DNA from 2 places in the Mesorhizobium sp. M5C.F.Cr.IN.023.01.1.1 genome. Region 1 is predicted to be linked to the other one. Evidence: riboswitches for the same ligand, from Rfam matches in the RefSeq annotation. Region 1 holds a riboswitch; the other holds the start of a gene.
What was found. A riboswitch is a leader RNA that binds a small molecule or an ion and turns the genes downstream of it on or off. The one in region 1 is predicted to bind thiamine pyrophosphate.
Positions count from the first base shown of each region.

Region 2: it holds a riboswitch for thiamine pyrophosphate, as region 1 does, so the genes downstream of both, EOA78_RS23605 (hypothetical protein) here and EOA78_RS02865 (YkoF family thiamine/hydroxymethylpyrimidine-binding protein) in region 1, are expected to answer to the same signal.

Region 1 covers NZ_RZSU01000004.1:20,944-28,158, reverse strand. Annotated here, with positions in the region: gene EOA78_RS02875 (NAD(P)/FAD-dependent oxidoreductase) at 1-517, opposite strand, end outside; gene EOA78_RS37685 (hypothetical protein) at 520-642, opposite strand; gene EOA78_RS02870 (aspartate aminotransferase family protein) at 793-2,169, shown strand; TPP riboswitch at 2,315-2,426, shown strand; gene EOA78_RS02865 (YkoF family thiamine/hydroxymethylpyrimidine-binding protein) at 2,417-3,019, shown strand; gene EOA78_RS02860 (alcohol dehydrogenase family protein) at 3,167-4,270, opposite strand; gene EOA78_RS02855 (aspartate aminotransferase family protein) at 4,279-5,658, opposite strand; gene EOA78_RS02850 (NAD-dependent succinate-semialdehyde dehydrogenase) at 5,694-7,187, opposite strand.
Region 2 covers NZ_RZSU01000067.1:1,376-8,590, reverse strand. Annotated here, with positions in the region: gene EOA78_RS23620 (ABC transporter substrate-binding protein) at 1-891, opposite strand, end outside; gene EOA78_RS23615 (ABC transporter ATP-binding protein) at 888-1,646, opposite strand; gene EOA78_RS23610 (ABC transporter permease) at 1,643-2,443, opposite strand; gene EOA78_RS23605 (hypothetical protein) at 2,469-2,675, opposite strand; TPP riboswitch at 2,666-2,778, opposite strand; gene EOA78_RS23600 (sulfite exporter TauE/SafE family protein) at 3,033-3,809, shown strand; gene EOA78_RS23595 (superoxide dismutase family protein) at 3,941-4,450, shown strand; gene EOA78_RS23590 (ATP-binding cassette domain-containing protein) at 4,551-5,561, shown strand; gene EOA78_RS23585 (ABC transporter permease) at 5,558-6,364, shown strand; partial or broken gene EOA78_RS23580 (ABC transporter permease) at 6,511-6,876, opposite strand; gene EOA78_RS23575 (DMT family transporter) at 6,984-7,215, opposite strand, start outside.

The sequences.
Region 1 (7,215 bases):
CGATGCGGGTGTTGAGACTGAGTGTCGCCCCGTGCTCCTCGGCGTCGCCCAGCAGCGCCAGCATCAGGGCGTGGCTGCCGATGATGCCGGTCGCGGGAGACAAAAGGGCCGCCGTGCATCGCAGCTTCGGCTCCAGCCTGCGCGCCTCGGCGGCGGTTAAGGGCGTCAGGTTGCCCGCGCCGCAAGCAGAGGCGTTGGCCAGGATGGAAGCGAGCACCGGCTCCTGTCCGGCATTCGTGGCGACGATGAGCTTGCCGCAGCGCGCATGCGGCACCGCCCGCTCCTGGCAATAACGGTAGAGCCTTTCCCGGCCTGCCACGCAGAGCCGGGCCTTCAGCGATCCGGCCGGATAGTGGATGCCGGCATGGATAACCTCGGAATTGCGCGAGCTAATCCCGGTGCCGATGGCGTTCTCGGCTTCGAGGATCAGGGTGTCCATGCCGCGCTGCGCCATCTCGCGCGCGATCGCGAGGCCGACGACCCCGGCGCCGGCAACGATGCAGTCGACATGGTCCACGATCAGGCCACCTCAGCCTCTATGTTGTGCCTGGTGAGCCGTTTAGGAATGACGGCTCGGCGATGCGCACAGCCGGCTTGGCGCAGGTTCTCGCGTTTTGCGGCCTCGAAGTTGAAATTCTGCATGTCTTCCGTCCATCCGCCAGCGCTTTCGAAAGGGCTTGACACCCTTACAAGAAACAGATGCACCAAACAGCATTAATGCCAGAGGGACCTGCCGATGCGCGCCGAACGGCGGCAAGGACGCACGTCCCGGCATGCAGGACAGGAACCATCATGGACGCTCGACCGAATTCTCCCGAAGCTCGCGACATCAGCTACCACATGCACGGCTACACCAATGCCCGCAAGCATGAGGAAGCAGGGCCGCTCGTCATCGAGAAAGGCGACGGCATCTATGTCGAGGATCTCGCCGGCAACCGCTATATCGAAGCAATGGCCGGACTTTGGAGCGTCGCGGTCGGCTTCTCCGAGAAGCGGCTGGTCGACGCGGCGGTGCGCCAGATGTCCAAGCTGCCTTACTATCATGACTTCGGTTCCAAATCGCATTCGCCGCTGATCGATCTCGCCGAGAAGCTTGTGCAGATGGCGCCAGTGTCGATGAGCAAGGCGTATTTCACCAATTCCGGCTCCGAGGCCAACGATACGGCCATGAAGATGATCTGGTACCGGTCCAATGCGCTCGGCCAGCCGGCACGCAAGAAGATCATCAGCCGCAATCGAGGCTATCACGGCGTCACCATTGCCGCGGCAAGCCTGACCGGCCTGCCCAACAACCACATTTCCTTCGACCTGCCGATCGCCAATGTGCTGCACACGTCGACGCCGCACCACTGGCGCGAGGCGCTGCCAGGCGAGAGCGAAGAGCAGTTTTCGAGCCGGCTTGCCGACGACTTAGAAAAGCTGATCCTGGCCGAGGGCCCGGAAACCATCGCCGCCTTCTTCGGCGAACCGATCATGGGCGCCGGCGGCGTCATCGTTCCGCCGGCCGGTTACTGGGAGAAGATCCAGGCGGTGCTGTCGAAATACGACATCCTGCTCGTTGCCGACGAAGTCATCTGCGGCTTTGGCCGAACCGGCGAAATGTTCGGCTCGCAGACCTTCGGCATCAGGCCCGACATCATGGTGCTGTCGAAACAGATCTCTTCATCCTACCTGCCGATCTCGGCCCTGCTGATCAACGAAAAAGTTTTCGAGCCGATTGCCGACGAAAGCAATCGCATCGGCACCTTCGGCCACGGCTTCACCGGCGGCGGCCATCCCGTTGCGGCCGCGGTCGCGTTGGAGAACCTGAAGCTGATCGAGGAGCGCGATCTCGTCGGCAATGCGCGCACGGTCGGCGCGCATATGCAGAATCGGCTGCGCAAGTTCGCTTCGCACCCGCTTGTCGGCGAAGTGCGCGGCGTCGGCCTGATCGCGGCGGTCGAACTGGTCGGCGACAAGGCGGACAAGACGCCGTTGGAGACGGCCGGCGCGCTGGGCGGGCTCGTCAACGGTTTCATGCAGCAGAACGGCGTCATCTCGCGCAACATGGGCGATGCGCTGGCCTTCTGCCCGCCGCTGATCATCACCGAACCCCAGGTCGATCAGGTGGTCGACGCGTTTGAAAGATCGCTCGAAGCCGCGGTCAAGCAGGTCGGGTCACTGAACTGATCAGGTCGTCCGAAGGCAGAGGCTGAATGGGCGTCGGTGATTGGCGAAAGTCGGCAGCTTCGCTGGCGGCGCCACGCTCGGCAATTGGTCTTAAGCGATTGCCCTGGACCGTACTTGAACATCGTTCGCGCAGCTGCTACGTCGCCCATATCGACAGGGGCGCTCCGTATTGCCGGGGCTGAGATGGAAGGTGCAAGCCTTCGGTCCCTCAAGCTGATCTGGGTAATGCCAGCGGAGCGAGGCGACTATGTTTTCAGGTGCACAGATTTCCCTGTATCCGATGTGCGACGATTTCGTCGGCGTCATCCTCAAAGCAATTTCGGCGATGGATTTCTATCGGCCGAATTTCCGCATTGAGACCGACGACATCTCGACGCTGATCGTCGGCCCGCCGGAACAGCTTTTTCCGGCCATACGCGATCTGTTCACCTCGGCCGCGGCAAGTGGTGTGCATTGCGTCTTGTCGGCGACGGTGTCGCGCGGCTGCCCCGGCGAGCCCGACGATCCAATCTGCACACCGATTTCCGGCAGCAGCCACGAACTCTCCCTGGCCGAGCGCATCGGCGCGGCGCGGGCGCATGTCGACGGTGCGAAAAAGCTCGAACAAGAGGTCGCCGCGCAGTTCTCGCTCTATCCGCTCGGCGAAGGCCATCACATGGACGAGATCTACGGCTGCATCGACTTCCTCAAGACTTCGGGCGTCTTCGACAGGTCGAAGAACTTCTGCACCAAGCTGAGAGGCGACGCTGGGCCGGTGTTCGCGACGCTGTCGGAAGCCTTCCTTCGCTTCGGCGCGCCGCAAGGCCATGTCGCGCTCGACCTTACCGTGTCGGCGAACAGCCCGAGCTAAGGTGCGTCGATATTCAGGTGATGCCGGCCTGCAAACGGCGGTTCCCTGCGCTTCCGGTGCTCACGTACTTTAGTACGCTCCGCTCCGGTTCTCGGAAACCATCATTCTCGGCGCGGCCTGACCTGAATCTCAACACACCGAGTTGCTCTATCCATTGGCGGCCGAAACGGCATCCGGAACGACCACCAGCTTGCCGACAAAGTCCTTAGCGATGAAATCCGCCTGGGCGCGGTGGAAATTGGAGAGCTTGTAGACACCGCCAACCAGCGGCCGGATCTTCTTCTCTTCGATGTAGCGGACGATACGGCGAAAGTCCGCACGCGTGCCCTGGCTGGAACCGTGCAGCTGCAACTGCTTGAGATACATGGTGCGCAGGTCGAGTTGCACGACCGGGCCGGCAATCGCGCCGGCCGTTGTGTAGCGGCCTTCGGGCCGAAGAATGCGCAAAAGGTCGTTGAAGATGGCGCCGCCGACCAGGTCGGCAACCACGTCGATCGGCTGGCCTCCGGTCGCCGCGTTCACTGCGGCGGGCAGGTCAGCCACGCCACGGGTGATCACCGCCTCGGCGCCGATGTCGAGCACGGCCTGTTCCTTGCCCTTGCCGACGATGGCAAAGGGGATGGCGCCGCGCGCCCGCGCCAATTGCACGATGCCGGAGCCGACGCCGCCCGACGCGCCGGTGACCAACACGCGCTCGCCCGCCCTTAGTGCGGCGCGTTCCAGCATCTGTTCGCCGGTGAGATAAGCGCAGCAGAAGGTGGCGAGTTCGACATCGGTCAGCTCGGTGGCGACGACATGGGCGTTCTCGGCCGGCACGGCCTGGTATTCGGCATAGCCGCCGTCGCGGCCGTGGCCCATGTAGTCGATGTCGGCGAGGGAATCGTCGTCGCGGTTGTAGATCGAGAAATCGACCATCACCCGCTCGCCGATGCGGGCCGAAGAAACACCGTCGCCGACCGCGACGATGTGCCCGACGGTGTCGGTGCCCTGGATGCGCGGGAAGGTCAGTGTGTTGCCTTGCCGCCGCCAGGTCGACACGGCGGCAGCATCTTCTTCCGTGCCATAGGCACCCTGGCGCACCCAGACATCGGTGTTGTTCATGCCGCAAGCGGTCACCTTGACCAGCACTTCGTCAGGCGCGGGCGAAGGCACTTTCACGTCGGTGCGGTAGACGAGCTTTTCCGGCCCGCCGTGGCCGACCAGCTGCACGGCGGCCATGGTGGCGGGGAGGGTCTTGGTCATCGCGCTCATATCAGCCTTCAGACGTTGGCAAACACGCTTTTCACCGCATCAGCCGTTTTTGACACTACGATGTCGGCCTCTTCGCGCGTCAGGCAGAGCGGCGGCGCGAAGCCCAGAATGTCGCCCTGCGGCATGGCGCGGCCGATGACGCCGCGCTCGCCAAGGGCTGTCGCGACCTGCGGCCCGATCTTTTGCGAGGCATCGAAGTACACGCGGTCGTCCCGGTCGGCGACGAATTCGATTGCCGCCAGCATGCCGTCGCCGCGCACCTCGCCGACATTTTTGTGGCCGCCGACGGCTTTCGCTAGTTCGGCGCGGAAATAGGCGCCGGTCTCGCCGGCGTTGGTCACCAGGTCCATCTCGTCGATCAGTTCCAGATTGGCGACGCCGGCGGCGACGCAGATCGGATGCGCCGAATAGGTCCAGCCATGACCGAGCGAGCCGAGCTTGTCGGAACCCTGCACCAGCACCTGCCAGACCTTGTCCGAGACGATGACGCCCGACAGCGGCGCATAGGCCGAGGTCAGGCCCTTGGCGATGGTGATCAGGTCGGGCTTGATGCCGTAATGGTCGGCGCCGAACATCGTGCCCAGCCGGCCGAAGCCGGTGACCACTTCGTCGGCGACGAGCAGTACGTCGTACTTCTTCAACACTGCCTGGATTTTTTCCCAATAAAGAGCGGGCGGCGGCACTATGCCGCCGGTGCCGAGGATCGGCTCGCCGATGAAGGCGGCGACCGTGTCCGGGCCCTCAGCCAGTATCATTTCCTCCAGCTTGTCGGCGCAGTATTGGGAAAACTGCTCCTCGCTTATCGAGCGGTTGGCGCGGCGGAAGTAGTAGGGCGCCTCGGTGTGCAGGATCGGCGCGCGCGGCAGGTCGAAAGCGTTGTGGAACAGGTCGAGCCCGGTCAGCGACCCCGTCATGACGCCGGAGCCGTGATAGCCGCGCCAGCGCGAGATGATCTTCTTCTTCTCCGGCCGGCCGAGCACGTTGTTGTAGTACCAGATCAGCTTGATGTTGGTTTCGTTGGCGTCGGAGCCGGAGAGGCCGAAATAGACCCTCGACATGCCTTGGGGGGCGCGGTCGATGATCATCTTGGAAAGCGTGATCGAGGCCTCGGTGCCGTGGCCGACATAGGCGTGGTAATAGGCCAGGTTCTTGGCCTGCGCGGCGATGGCATCGGCGATCTTCTGCCGGCCATAGCCGACATTGACGCAATAGAGCCCGGCGAAGGCATCGATGCTCTTGCGGCCATTATTGTCCCAGATGGTGACGCCTTCGCCGCCGGCGATCACGCGGGTCGGGCTCTCGCCGCGCGCGTGGGTACCCATATGGGTCGAGGGATGGAAGAAGTGGTCGCGGTCCCAGGCGGCGAGTTCGTTGGACTGGTCGAGCATCTTTTTTACTCCTGAGGAAAAGTGTCGGGCGCGGTTTACGCGACGTCTAGGCAGAGATATTTGAGATCGGTAAAGGCTTCGAGCCCGTGGCGCGAGCCCTCGCGGCCGATGCCGGACTGTTTGACGCCGCCGAAGGGGATCGGCGCCCCGGTGATCTTCACGCGGTTGATGGCGACCATGCCATAGTCGAGCGCGCGGCCCATGCGCAATTGGCGGCCGCCGTTCTCGGTGACCACGTAGGCGACAAGCCCGTATTCGGTGGCGTTGGCGCGAGCGATGACCTCGTCTTCACCGTCGAAGGGCGTGACGGCGGCGACCGGACCAAACGTTTCCTCGCGCATGATCAGCGCGTCGTCGCTGACATCGGCGAGCAGGGTCGGGCGGTAGAACAGCGGTCCTGCAGAATCGCGTTTGCCGCCGGTGAGGCAGTGTGCGCCATGGGCGAGCGCATCGGCGACCTGCTCCTCGACCTTCTTGACCGCGCGCTCATGCATCAAGGGCCCGATGTCAGTGTCATCAGCCAGGCCATTGCCGGTCCGCAGCATCTCGATGCGCCTGGCGAAGGCGGCGCAGAAACGATCGTAGATCGGGCGCTGGACATAGATGCGGTTGGCGGCGAGGCAATCCTGGCCGGAAGTGGCGAATTTGGCATCGACGGCTATGGTCACAGCCTTGTCGAGATCGGCGTCGGCGAAGACGATCAGCGGCGCGTGGCCGCCAAGCTCCATCACCAGCCGCTTCATCGTCGGCGCACTTTGCGCGGCGATCAGCCTGCCGATCTCGGTCGAGCCGGTGAAGCTCATGGCCCGGACGCGAGCGTCTTCGCACATCCGCCCAACGATGGCCGAAGCCTTGCCGGTGAGAACGTTGAAGACGCCTGCCGGCAGGCCGGCGCGTTCGCCGAGCTCGGCCAGCGCCAGTGCCGACAGCGGCGTTTCCGACGAAGGGTGCGCGACGATGGTGCAGCCGGCGGCAAGGGCGGCCGCCGCCTTGCGGGTCAGCATGGCCGCGGGAAAATTCCACGGGGTGACAACGCCGACGACGCCGAGCGGTTCGCGCCGCACCATCATCTCGGCGTTTGGCAAGTGGCTGCTGACGCTTTCGGCGTTGAGCCGTTTTGCCTCCTCGGCATACCACTCGACGAAGGAGGCGGCGTAGTCGATCTCGCCAAGCGCTTCCCTAAGCGGCTTGCCCTGTTCGAGCGTCATCAACAGCGCCAGATCATCCTTGGCAGCGATGATCAGGTCGAACCATTTTCGCAGAATTCTCGCGCGTTCCTGTGGGAGAGCCGCGCGCCAGGAGGGAAAGGCGCGGGAGGCCGCGTCGATCGCCTTGCTCGTCTGCCTGCTATCGAGCGCGGCAACAAAGGCGACGGTGGCGCCGGTGGCAGGGTCGGTCACCTCAAAACTCTCGGCGGCTTCACTCGCAGTCCAGTGGCCGTCGACATAGGCGAGTTCGCGCAGCAACCGGCGGTCGGCGAGGCGGTCAAGCGCTTCATGGCGCTGTGGGCGGGCAAAATGCGCGGACATTTCGATGTCTCCCGTTCGAAGTGATACA
Region 2 (7,215 bases), on a different contig from region 1:
CATCTTTGCTGGATCGATTATGCCGATCGCGCCGGTGGGGCTTTGCAGATAGTAGCCGTCGACCAGCGCCTTCAGGGAAGCTTCGATCAGCGGACGGTCGGTCAGCACGTCGCTGTTTGCTGCGATCAGGATATCAGCCGCTTCTTGCGGATGTTCGACGGCGAAGGCATAGCCGCGCCTGGTCGCGGCGATGAACCCGGTTGCCGTGTCCTTGTTCTTTTCGAGGTAGGCCCGGCTCGAGCCAATGAAATTGGTGTGTTGGTCGGGCACGCCGAAATCGGCGTAGCGGAAGGCGCGCTGGGCCTCGCCGTCAAGTTCCGCTTTGATCCCCTCCCAAGTGTAGACTTCGAGCGTAAAATCGACTGCGCCATTGGCCAAGGCCTCATAGGCGGAGGTGCCAAGCGTCACCGTTTCGAATTTGCCCTCGCCGCCATCATGGCGGATGATGGTGCCGATCAGCGCATTCTCCCAGGCGCTGCCGAAACCGCCATAGGTCAGGCCGTCCAGGTCCCTTGGGGACTGTATATCGGCGCGGTCGGCATTGAACACCAGCCTGCCGGTTTCTGTCTGCATGATTGCGTAGGTGGCGACGAGGTCGGCCCCGGCGGTGCGTTGGGTGAACAATCCTATGGATCCCAATATACCGAAATCGGCCACGCGGTTGGCGATCAGCGTACCGGCCGCAGTGTCGCTGTAGGGCAGGATCTGCACGTCGAGCCCGGCCTCGGCGTAGAAGCCTTTCGCCTGGGCGACATAGAGCCCGACATGGTTTGTGTTCGGCGTCCAGTCTAGTGCGACGGTGACAGTCTGCTGGGCGCGGACGGACATGACGGGTCCGAGCCCGGTGATCAATGCGGCAGCGATGAAGAGGCGTCTGGAAAGCATGGTCAAGTCCTTTGGGCGGGCTGTGGATCGAGCAGGGTATCGAGGATGTCGGCTTCGATGGCGCTGGCTTCCGGCGAGGCAAGATCCGTGCGCGGGCGCGGAAGAGGTATGGCGATTTCGCGCAGCACGTGGGCGGGGCGGCCGCTCAGCACATAGATGCGGTCGGACAGGAAGACTGCCTCGCGCACGTCGTGGGTGATCAGCAGGACGGTCCAGCGGTGTCGGTCCCACATCATCTGAAGCCAGCGCTGCATGCCGGTGCGCGTGAGGGCGTCGAGTGCGCCGAACGGTTCGTCGAGCAACAGCATGGCGCGGTCCTGCACGACGGTACGCAACAGCGCGGCGCGCTGGCGCATTCCGCCCGAGAGCTGCGCCGGATACTTTTGCTCGAAGCCCGCAAGGCCGAATTCGCCGAAGAGCGGCGCCACCTTGTCGCCCGCCGCCTTGCGGGACATGCCTTGCACTTCCAAGCCCAGCGCGGTGTTGTCGATAACCGTGCGCCAAGGCATCAGGGCATCGTGTTGTGGCATGAAGGCAAACGGTCGGCGCGCGTCGGCCAATGGCCGCCCGTCGAAGTCGACGCCGCCGCCGTGGCCTTCGAGACCACCCGTCAGCAATTTGAAGATCGTGGATTTGCCGGCTCCGGAGGGGCCGAGGATTGAAACGAATTCGCCCGGCTCGACATGCAGGGTGATGCCGGCAAGCACGTCAATGTCGCCAAAACGCTTGCTGACCTGGCGCAGCTCCAGCCGCCTGCTCATGATTTTCGTGCGGCATCGAGCCGCTCCCATGGCATGGCGGCGCGCTGGATCAGCACCGTAGCGGCAAACAGGGCCAGCGTGAGCAAGGCGCTGATCAGCACGGCTGCGAGCACGAGATCGGGCCGGAAATTGTTCTTGGCGTTGAGCATGTAGATGCCGAGCCCTTTGGCCGCGCCGGCATATTCCGCGAAGATGGCGCCCACCACGGCATAGGTGATCGAGATGCGCAGCCCGGCGAAGAAATATGGCAGCGAGGAGGGCAGGCGGGCCAGCAGGAAAATGCGCATGCGGGAAGCGCCCATCGAACTCAGAAGCGCCGAGATGTCCCGATCCGTCGATTCATAACCCTGCACCAGCGCGACCAGCATGGGAAAGAAAGTCACGAGGGCGACCAGCATGATCTTCGGCGTCAGCCCGAAGCCGAACCAGAGAACGATCAGCGGGGCGATCGCCACCAGCGGCAGGGTCTGGCTGATGATGAAGACCGGGAATAGGGCGCGGCGCAGCGGCTTGAAGAAATCGATCAGCACCGAAAGAAGGAAGGCAACGGCCAGCGAGCAGGCGAAGCCCACCAATGTGGCGCTGATCGTCGGCACGGTGTTCTCGAACAGCGCCTGACGCTGGTGGATGGCCTGGGCGAGGACTCGTGACGGAGCGGGCAGCGTCGTGGGTGAGATGCCCGAGATGCGCGCATAGAGCTCCCAAGCCAAAACCAGCGTGCCGACCGATAGCAGGGCCGGTCCGATCTTGGCGAACAAGGCTGCGATTCGCGGCGCGGCGGAGAAAGATTGGGACATGCGAGACCTGCCTGGCGCGAAAAGATCAGCGCGGGGCCGGGCTGTTGGCCGAAACCGTAAGCTCGATCGTGACATGGCCCTGGAGTCGGCCGACCGGCAGCGTCGAAATATCGCCTGTGCCTATGCGCAACCGATTGCGACAAAGGTCGAGCGCATCGAGCGTCGCGGAGATGACGACACCGCCGAAATCGCCGGTCGTCGGATAAAGAGAAATCTGTACGTCAGAAAACATCGCCCGCCTCGCTCCGCTGGTATTATCCAGATCAGCTCTAGGGTTTACGGGCTTGCAGCCCATCTCTCAGCCCCGACGATACGGAGCACCCCTGTGGATGGCGGCAATTAAACAGATATGGGGCGGAGCTGCAAGTCCGCGCCCGACCCGTGAAACCTCAGGTCAGAGGAGGTGCGGCTACCCGAACATCCAACTCGAGAGGTCGCTCTCGATATCCTGAGAGGCTGAATGACTGAAGGTACAGGAAAGGCGTCGATCGAGTGGACAATTTCCCGTTCGTCGTCTCCATTGTCGATGCCAGGCGTTTGGTGAATTGTCTTTTCGGCAATTGCGACCCGCGCTTTGTTGGAGAGCCAAATGCAAGAGTTCATTCTTTTTGCGCTCGTAGGGTTTGTAGCTCAAGCCGTGGACGGGGCTCTCGGCATGGCCTACGGCGTGGTTTGCTCGACAACACTGCTGGGGTTTGGCGTGTCTCCTGCACACGCTTCGGCTTCAGTTCACGCGGCTGAGCTGTTTACCACAGCGGCCTCGGGTTCGGCTCACCTCTATCACCGCAACATCGACTGGAAGCTTTTCTGGCGGCTGATGCCGTTTGGCGTTCTCGGCGGCGTTCTCGGCGCTTTTGTGCTCACCTCGTTTGAGGGAGCGATCATGAAGCCATATGTGACCACATACCTTGCGCTCGTAGGAGCTTGGCTCCTGTTCCGTTCCTTCCGGCGTATCCCAAGCAATCCGGTCCCTGCAAGCGCGGTACCTCCCCTTGGACTTGGTGGTGGATTTCTCGATGCGGCAGGGGGTGGCGGATGGGGACCCATCGTAACAACGGGCCTTCTCGGTTTTGGCGGGACGCCCCGCTACGTTATTGGTACGGTAAATGCCAGCGAGTTCCTCATCACGTTCTCGGTGTCTCTGACCTTCTTGTTTGCGTTGCTAACGGGCCATTGGCAGGAGGCAGGAGAGCTGACAGAAAATCTAATTGCCGTTGCCGGCTTGATCCTTGGCGGCGTAGTCGCAGCGCCGATTGCGGGATGGGTAGTGAAGTCAATCGCAGAAAAGACGCTTCTCAGGCTCGTTGGTATCCTCATCATACTGTTGGCTGGCTGGCAAACCGCGCAACTCTTCGAATGGGTGTAAACTGAGGCACATCGAAAAGTTGTCGGCGTCGCTTCCCTGGCGGCTATGCCGGAGACAAAAACTCAATTCCCAAATGGAACGAAGAGAACCCCCTTGATGTTTGGCTTCCTTGGACAACCGGAGGACGAGTAATGAAAAAATTGGTTGCAACAGCAGGGTTGGCGCTGGCGGTCGCGATGCCTGCAGCGGCTCAGGACACCGCGACCGCAAAAGCCGAATTCGTCAACATGGCTGGCGAGAAGAACGGAACGGCCACGCTGACCGAGACGGCGCACGGCGTGCTGATAGCGTTGGAGGTAACAGGACTGCCGCCGGGTGAATGGGTCGCATTCCATGTCCACGAAACCGGAAAGTGCGACCATCAGACCGGCCATGCCTCGGCCGGTGGGCACTTCAATCCGACGAATGCCGAACATGGATACCTCACCGGGAAAGGCCCGCACGCGGGCGATATGCCCAATCAGCGGGTCGGCCCCGATGGCGTTTTGCGTGCCCAGGCTTTTAACAGCGTGGTCAAGCTGGATGGCGGAGATACGGCCATACGAGGCAAGGCATTGATGATCCACGGCGGACAGGACGACTACAAAAGCCAGCCTGCAGGTGATGCCGGAAATCGTCAGGCCTGCGCCGTGATCGAGTGAAAGCCCCGAAATGAGTTCAGACCTGTCCGACATATGGTCTGACCGGCTCTTCAGCCTCGGCGGCCAGGCGGATGGTCGGAACCTCTAGCGTGATGATTGCATGAACGATACTTCTCCTATGGGTGTGCCTTCTATGGGCCTTGCCCAGTCAGCCATTTCCGCCCGCGGCCTGGTCAAGACATTCGGCAAGCTACGCGCGGTCGATGGTATCAATCTCGATGTGCCGCGCGGCATGATTTTCGCCATCCTGGGCCCGAACGGCGCCGGCAAGACAACGCTGATGCGGATGCTGGCGACGCTGTCGCGCCCCGACGCCGGCTCCGCGACCGTGATGGGGCACGATCTCGTGCAGGCCCCGCATGAGGTCCGTGCGGCAATCGCGATGACCGGGCAGTTCGCTTCGCTCGACGAGGACTTGACGGGCCGGGAGAACCTCGTCCTGCTCGCCCGACTCTGGGGTTTTCGCGGTCGCGCCGCGAAAGCCCGTGCGGACGATTTGCTCGCGGCTTTCGGCTTGTCCGAAGCGGCGACGAAACAGGTGAGGGACTATTCAGGTGGCATGCGAAGGCGGCTCGACATAGCCGCCTCGCTGGTCGTCACGCCGGGCGTGCTGTTCCTCGACGAGCCGACTACAGGCCTCGACCCGAACGCCCGCAAGGATGTCTGGGGCATGATCCGCGGCCTCGCCGAGGCCGGCGTCACCATCCTGCTCACCACCCAATATCTCGAAGAGGCCGATCAACTTGCAGCGCGCATCGCCGTCATCGACCACGGCAGGAAGATCGCCGAAGGTACCAGCCGCGAACTGAAGGCGGCCACCGGCTCCGGCTTTCTCCGTGTCGCGCTCGCCGATGTGGCACGGCTGGACGAAGCGGCGACCATTCTCGAACGCCGGCTGGAACATCCTGTCCAACGCAGTGCCGAAGGCGCGGAGCTCTCCGTCCTTGCCGGCACAGCGAAGACCGCCAACGAGGCGCTGGCCGATCTGGTCGCCGCCGGCATCGAGCTGTCGGATTTCTCCATGGGCCAACCCAGCCTCGAGGAGGTCTTCTTCGCGCTGACGGGCCAGCCGGGCCTGGGTGAAAGCCGCAAGGAAGGCGACAAGCCATGATCGACACGACATCCCTGCAGCGGCTGCAAAGCGTCGCCCGACCTGGAACCCCATCAGCCGTTTCCAACGCGCTCGTCTTCGGATGGCGCGCTGTGCTGAAATTCAAGCATGTGCCGGAGCAGCTCTTCGATCTGGTGATGACTCCGATCATGTTCACGCTGCTCTTCACCTTCGTCTTCGGCGGTGCGCTTGCCGGTTCGCCTGGGGAATACCTGCAGTTCTTCCTACCCGGCATCCTGGTTCAGACCGTGGTGTTCAACGCAGTCTATTCGGGCATGGGATTGTCGACCGATCTCGGCAAGGGCTTATTTGACCGCTTCCGATCGCTGCCGATCTGGTCGCTGTCTCCGTTCGCCGGCCTGATGGTGGGCGACATCCTGCGCCATTTGATTGCCGCCTCGATCATTCTCACCATCGGGCTGATCCTAGGCTACCGGCCTGAGGCAGGCATGCCCGGCGTGCTTGCCGCCTTCGCCATGCTGATCGCCATCGGGTTCGGCATGGGCTGGGTATTCATCGTGCTCGGCCTGCTGATCCGCACGCCAACCACGGTGATGACGCTCGGCTTTACTTTCCTGTTCCCTCTCGTCTTCGCCTCCAACATCATGGTTGACCCCGGCACCATGCCGGACTGGCTGCGGGCCTTCGTCGAAGTCAACCCAGTGTCGCTGATGACGACGGCGCTGCGCGGGCTGATGGGTGGCGGGGCGACACTCAGTCAGGTCGTCCTCGCCCTGATCACGCCGGTGGCGCTGACCGCGGTCCTGGCGCCGACGACCCTATGGCTGTATCTCAGAAGGTGAGGACCTAAACGGTCGCGATCCTGATTGCCTGAGCGAAAATGCGCCCCGGATGGACCTGCGCATCTTAAAAAGCCGACGCGGCTGCATCTGACGCTCGAACAGAAGCCAGAACGGCGCTCCAAGATCAGCGGCAGCACGACCGTTCAAAGCACTGTCCGGCTGTCGGCGCCCATGATCGAGGCCGCTTCCACCAGAGATCGGTCGATAGTGGAGAAGCCGAGCGACAGCGTGACCAGGGGCAGCGTCACAAAGAAGATCGCGTGGCTGATGACTGCCGTCCATGGCGCGCCGTAGGAGCCGGCCATCGCCCAGAAGGTCAACAGGCCGAGCGCGGTGATAACAGGCAGCAGGATGAAAGGCGCCACGCCGAGCAGGCGGAAGATATTCGCCCACGGCGCCACGTGCCGCCAGCGAAACCAGGCGAGCGGCAGGGCAACCAGCACGGCGAGCGCGGCGGAAAGCCCTGCCAGCACGAGCGAAGCGACGAGAGCTGCCCGCCAGCCCGGATGCATGCCGCAGACGGACCGCCGATCCAAGCGAAACCGTCGAACGTTATCTGGCGTGATGTGCGCCTCAGCTCTTGATCGCTAAGCGCCGTCTTCGGCTGTGCGGATGTTCCTTACGCGACATGCACCGTGCGCTGCCTCGGCTTGATCGCGGTGGCGAGCAGCAGGCCGGCGACGATAAAGGCAGCGCCGGCGAGGTCGTAGTCGTGCAAGCTTTCCCCAAGGAAAACATAAGCGAGCACGGCGACGAAGACAGTCTGCAGATAGAGCAGCATGCTGGCGCGCCCGGCACCAAGCGTCTCGACGCTGCGGTTGTAGAGGTAATACATCAGAGCGCCGCCCGGA